DNA from 2 places in the Franconibacter pulveris genome. Region 1 is predicted to be linked to the other one. Evidence: riboswitches for the same ligand, from Rfam matches in the RefSeq annotation. Region 1 holds a riboswitch; the other holds the start of a gene.
What was found. Region 1 has a riboswitch for thiamine pyrophosphate ahead of thiB (thiamine ABC transporter substrate binding subunit). Riboswitches for the same ligand answer to the same signal wherever they lie in the genome.
Positions count from the first base shown of each region.

Region 1 (3,204 bases):
CTCGCGCGCGCTCCACAGCAGCATCATGGTCAGCGCCACGCAGAGCAGCCCGGCGGCGAGCGCGATGCGCAACGACGTCCAGAGCGCGCGCCACAGCGCCGGCTGAAAAAGCGACTCGCCCGCGCTGCCCGTGAGCCCATCGGCTACCACCGCCAGCAGCGGCGGCAACAGTAATAACATAGCGAGAAAAATCAGCAGGCTATCGGTAAACCAGCTTAAGCGGGAATCTTGCGGGTCGCGCCAGCCGCGCAGGTGCGTCGCCCCAACCGGTATCGCTTTGCTGAGTTGCTGGCTTAGCAGCATCAGCGCAAGGCAGCAAGCCATCTGTACCAGCGCCAGCAGCGCCGCCCGTCCCGGGTCGTAGTCGTAGCTCAGCGCCTGATAAATAGCGAGTTCAATGGTGGTTGCCTGCGGGCCGCCGCCAAGCGACAGCACCGTGGCGAAACTGGCAAAGCAGAGCATAAAAATCAGCGCGGCGGCGGGGGGAATTTGCCGGCGCAGCCACGGCCATTCAACGAGCTGGAAAAAGGCCCAGCCGCGCATGCCGAGCTGGGCGGCAATCTGGCGCTGCTCGCCGGGAATATTTTCCAGCGCCTGCAACAGCAGACGGGTCGCCATCGGCATATTAAAGAAAATATGGGCCAGCAGAATGCCCTGCAGCCCATAGGGCGAGAAGCGCCATTCCACGCCCAGCTGGTGGCAAAGCGCGGCTATCCAGCCGCTGCGGCCATAGACGCTTAAGATGCCGAAAACGGCGACCAGCACCGGCAGGATAAGCGTCATGGCGCAAAGCCGCAGCAGCGCGTTGCGGCCGGGAAAGCGGCGGCGGTAGAGCGCGCGGGCGAGAAAAATAGCGGGCACGACGGAGAGCAGGGCGGAGAGAAACGCCTGCCAGAAGGAGAAGCGCACCACCTGCCACAGATAACTGTCCTGCAGCAGCGCCGGAAAATCGGTTTGCGGGGCGTTAAGCCAGAGCGCGGAGAACGCCGCCAGAGCGACCGCCGCCATCAGCAGGGCGGCGAGCAGCCCCGGCCACAGCCAGCCGGGAATTAATGGCTGACGGCGCGAAGCCATTCGTTAATCCATTGCGTGCGCTGTTGCGCCACGACCTGCGGTGTAAATTCCAGCGATGTTTGCGGTTTTTGCAGGGCGTTGAAGCCTTCCGGCAACGGGACATCGGTTACCGGATACATCCAGTTCCCGGTGGGAATGGTGCTCTGGAAGGCGGGCGAAACCATAAACTTCAGGAATTTTTCAGCCAGCGCCGGTTGCTTACTGGCGGCGGTGCGGGCCGCCACTTCAACCTGAAGGTAATGACCTTCACTGAAGTTAGCCGCGGCGTAATTCTCTTTTTTCTCTTCAATGAGGTGGTAAGCGGGCGAGGTGGTGTAGCTCAGCACCAGATCGCCTTCCCCTTTCAGGAACAGGCCGTACGCTTCGCTCCAGCCTTTGGTAACGGTGACCGTTTTCGCCGCAAGCGCGCGCCAGGCTGACGGCGCTTTGTCGCCATACACTTTTTGCATCCACAGCAGCAGGCCAAGGCCCGGCGTGCTGGTGCGCGGATCCTCATAAATGACACGCCATTTCTTATCGCTCTCCACCAGCTCTTTTAAGCTTTTCGGCGGGTTCTTCAGCTTGTTTTTGTCGTAGACGAAGGCGAAATAGCCGTAATCGAAGGGCACAAACGTGTCGTTCTTCCAGCCGCCCGGCACGTTAACGGCCTCCGCCGCTACGCCGCTCGGTGCAAAAAGTTTCGTGGCGGCGGCGGCTTCGAGCAGGTTGTTATCCAGCCCCAGCACCACGTCCGCCTTGCTGTTTTTGCCTTCCATACGCAGGCGGTTAAGCAGCGATACGCCATCTTCCAGCGCCACGAACTTCAGCTCACAGCCGCAGTCGGCTTCAAACGCTTTTTTTACTTTCGGGCCCGGGCCCCAGTCGGCGGAGAAGGAGTCGTAGGTGTAAACGGTCAGAACGGGTTTGGCGAAAACGGGCGCGGCGACCAGCGCCAGCAGCGGGAGACATTTTTTAAGCACTTTGCACCTTTGAGCATAGGGGGCAAAGGATTTTGAGCGATAGCCTCAAATCCCTTCGCCGGCGTTATCCGGATCAGGTTCGACGGGTATTATCTCAGCGCGCACGAGCGGTGCGGCACCCCGTTGAGAACGGTTCATTGTAATGATTTGCTGAATGTTTCGAAAGGGTTACGGCTCCGGCGGCGCAAACCAGGCGGATTTAAAGTCAAACCAGCCCAGCGTGTTCATACGCAGGCCGCGCATACTGCGCTGCCCCTGCAAAATCAGCCAGTGATGCACGAGCGGCAAAAGGTGCTGGCTTTCAAGCAGTTGTTTACACCAGGTCGGCAAATCCAGCGCCCCGGCGCGCCAGCTTTCGGCATCCTGCTGCCAGTTCAGCGGCACGCATTTTTGCATCAGCGGCGTTTCATAAAGGTTGGCGAACAGCGAAAAATTCAGCGGCAACGTAAAGTTAACGCTGTTCAGCCACAGATCGCTTACCGTTTCACCCTGATGCCACTCAGTGTAGTCCACCTCGTTTATCTCTACGTTTACGCCCTGTTCGGCGAGCAACGTCGCCAGGATAGCGCCGATAGCGCGGTTTTCGATATGGTCGCGATAGTAAGTCAGCGTTAGGTTCTCAAGGCCTGCGGGGCGCTCAACGGCGGCAGTTCGCGGCGCATGGTGCCAGCGCGGCAGCAAGCCGTAAGCGGGGAACCAGTAGCGCTGATAGTGTTCTGCGGCGTGATAGAGAAAATTGACCGGAGAGAGCAGGTGGCTCAGCCACTGACGCACCTGCGGATTTGCGCCCGTAGGAGAGCGTGAGTCAAAAAGCAGGTAGTAACATCCCTCTTCAAGGCGGCTTTCAACGGCTTTCTCGCCGCCGGTGGGGCCTTCAAGCTGAACGCTGCCGCCCAGCTCGTCGCCAATATCCGGCAATACCCAAAAATTCACTTCATCAATCAGCGCCCGGTAGCCGAAGTAATCATCAAAAGCATGGATCTTAAGCTGATTGTTGTTATTACGTACCACGGCATACGGGCCGGTACCGATCGGTTTACTGGCGAAATGGGGCAGGGTTGTCCATTCGCGAGGCAGGATCATCGCCGCTACGCTGCCCAGCAGCCAGGGCAGCCATTCATCTGGCTGGCTGAGATGAATATCAAGCGTCCACGGAGTAGGGGAGACGACA
Region 1 covers NZ_CM165555.1:737,019-740,222, forward strand. Annotated here, with positions in the region: gene thiP (thiamine/thiamine pyrophosphate ABC transporter permease ThiP) at 1-1,074, opposite strand, end outside; gene thiB (thiamine ABC transporter substrate binding subunit) at 1,050-2,033, opposite strand; TPP riboswitch at 2,066-2,166, opposite strand; gene sgrR (HTH-type transcriptional regulator SgrR) at 2,202-3,204, opposite strand, start outside.

Region 2 (3,204 bases), 2.3 Mb from region 1:
CAAGTTTGTGTGGTGTCACCACTTGAGCCGCAGGAACGGATTACTGCTATTCAAATTAATAGCGATAATAGCGACTCTCTTCACAAGATTTTCGACGACAAGCCTGTTTATGTACCGAAGGGTGAGTGTCTTCCTCTATTCGGATTTAAGTTTACGTCTGGCGAGCGGTATAACTTCGCGTATGACGTCCAATCTGATAAGTCAGAATCACATTTAGTCACCGCTGAACTTTCTTATCCTAAAGAATAGGGGGCAAACTGCCCCCTTATATTCATGTCAACACACGTACGTGATCAAGCAAGCGTATAATGCGCGTATATCTCTCTTAATGTGTAACTTGGCGAAATACGCTGTAGAGGAAGCTGGTGAACATTTACAACCGCCACCAGAAAGACGAAAGCACAAAAGAGCATCAATAACTATACTTGCTGTTTGCGAAACAAAATGCACTTTATCTGCCCTTCAAAAGATTTTCCAGGAACATTTAAAACAAATTATCCACCGCATACCCGGTGAATTTATCTTCGCCACTAACAGGGATAAATCCATGTGTCGGTTTACTACGATAGGTGACGACATTCTTTCAAAGTCTGCCCGTGGTGAACGAGTTTCAATGGCTTCCTACGGGCTAAACTATTACCAGCACATGCACAATGCTGTGTTTCTTGGGTGTAGTAATCTGGATCACGATTTCCAGGGTAAATGGCGGCAGTATGCAGAGCTTAACGGATGGGACATTGAAGGATTTGAAAAGAAGCAACGTGCCGCGATGAATTACGAACGGTGCTATCAGTTTATTAGCCGTACCTCTGTACGGAATGCCGATACGAATCACCCTCTGGTTTTTGTTGTGCCAGATCTGGCTACTGCTGAATATATCAAAGAACATTATTTCCTTGGTGCAAAGGTTGAATGTCTCAACTTTGGTAAAGTGAGAAAGAAGCGAGATACAACGAAAGGGGATATTACCCGTGCAGAAGTTCAGAAGCATAAAGCCATTGGGCTTAAACCAAAAGATATTGCCGAATTGATGGATATGAATATTAAAACCATAAGACGAAATTGGAACTAAGAGATTTGCGTATTATTACCGCACTATACTGGTATCTGCTGTTCCTTTTTATCTGGGATGTAATCCGCACCGTTGAAAAACGTAGAAAATCAGAACGCAAAGCCGAATCTCAGGATACCTGAGATAATGGCTTATATAACAAAGGAGCTTAACGGTTCCTTTTTTCGTTTCTGGGGTGAGGTACAAACTGAGGTACAAGGTGGGGTACAGCGTGAAGAAGCGATAACCGGAAAGGCTAGCTTGCAACAGCAAGTCACTTCCCCTAAGCTGGCAAAAAGTATAGAGATTCAATCTACATGACTCGGGGTGCCCTTCTTTGTGAAGGCTGAGAAATACCCGTACCACCTGATCTGGATAATGCCAGCGTAGGGAAGTCAGATGCCTGCCCGGTATCCCTTCTTTTAAGCCTGGCAGGAGAGCGTGATGCAACCTGACCTGCTGTCCGGCCCGCAAGCGGCCGCGGTTTTAACCCAATTTCGTACCCGTTCCCCGCTCGTTCACTGCATGACCAATGAGGTAGTGCAAACCTTTACCGCAAACGTGCTGCTCGCCCTTGGCGCGTCGCCGGCGATGGTCATTGAGCCTGATGAAGCCGCGCAGTTTGCTCGTCTTGCCGACGCCCTGCTGATTAACATCGGCACGCTTACCCGCGAGCGGGCCGGGGCGATGCTCGCGGCTATCGAGAGCGCAAACCAGGCGGGCCGTCCCTGGACGCTTGACCCGGTCGCCGTCGGCGCGCTCGATTTTCGCACCGGTTTCGCCCGCGAAGCGCTGGCGCTGCGCCCGGCGGCGATACGCGGCAACGCCTCTGAAATCCTCGCGCTGGCGGGGGAGCGCGGCGGCGGACGTGGCGTTGACAGCATGCATCGCGCAGAAGCGGCGCTAAACGCCGCGCGGGAACTGGCCGGGCGCAGCGGCGCGGTGGTCGCCGTGACGGGCGAGGTGGATTATGTGACAGACGGCGAACGCACGCTGGCAGTACGCGGCGGCGATGTGCTGATGACGCGCGTTGTCGGCACCGGCTGCGCGCTTTCCGCCGTGGTCGCCGCCTGCGCGTCGCTGCCCGGCAGCCAGCTTGAAAACGTGGCGGCAGGCTGCTGGATGATGAAGCGCGCTGGCAGCCTGGCGGTGACGCGCTGCGCCGGGCCCGGCTCGTTCACGCCTGCTTTCCTCGACGCGCTTTACCAGTTGAATGAGGAGGGCTGCGCATGAAACGCATCAACGCCTTAACTATCGCCGGCACCGACCCGAGCGGCGGCGCGGGCATCCAGGCCGATTTGAAAACCTTTTCCGCGCTGGGCGCTTACGGCTGCTCGGTCATTACCGCGCTGGTGGCGCAAAACACCCGCGGCGTGCAGTCCGTTTACCGTATCGAGCCTGCGTTTGTCGCCGCACAGCTTGATTCGGTGTTCAGCGACGTGCGTATCGATACCACCAAAATCGGCATGCTGGCGCAAAGCGATATTGTGGAAGCCGTGGCGGAGCGGCTGTCGCGCTATCAGGTGAAAAACGTGGTGCTGGATACAGTAATGCTGGCGAAAAGCGGCGATCCGCTGCTCTCGGCTGAAGCGGTGAAAACGCTGCGCGAGCGTCTGCTGCCGCACGTGTCCATTATTACGCCGAATTTGCCGGAGGCGGCCGCCTTGCTTGGCACTACACATGCGCGCAATGAGCAGGAGATGCATCAGCAGGGCGAGGCGCTGCTCACGCTGGGCTGCGAAGCGGTATTGATGAAAGGCGGGCATCTGGACGATGCGGAAAGTCCCGACTGGCTGTTTACCCGCGAAGGCGCCCGCCGGTTTACCGCGCCACGCATTGTTACCAAAAATACGCACGGCACCGGCTGCACGCTTTCCAGCGCATTAGCGGCGCTGCGTCCGCGCTATCCATGCTGGGAAGAGACCGTGGCGGCCGCGAAAACGTGGCTTTCGCAAGCGCTCGCGCAGGCGGACACGCTGGAAGTCGGCGAAGGCATCGGGCCTGTTCACCATTTTCATGCCTGGTGGTGAAGCGAGCCAGCAGAATGAACTGAAAAACTTCTTTCGTATGGCAATTCTTGCTGTTCAGTATCATGATGATTCTGCCCATGATTGCGTGGGCGGGAACCATCATGCCGACGGGTATGGAGCCCG
Region 2 covers NZ_CM165555.1:3,159,345-3,162,548, reverse strand. Annotated here, with positions in the region: gene ACU4F7_RS14950 (putative T6SS immunity periplasmic lipoprotein) at 1-249, shown strand, start outside; gene ACU4F7_RS14945 (hypothetical protein) at 338-1,072, shown strand; TPP riboswitch at 1,365-1,461, shown strand; gene thiM (hydroxyethylthiazole kinase) at 1,496-2,284, shown strand; gene thiD (bifunctional hydroxymethylpyrimidine kinase/phosphomethylpyrimidine kinase) at 2,281-3,081, shown strand.
Region 2: linked by a shared signal. The riboswitch ahead of thiM (hydroxyethylthiazole kinase) and the one ahead of thiB (thiamine ABC transporter substrate binding subunit) in region 1 are both predicted to bind thiamine pyrophosphate.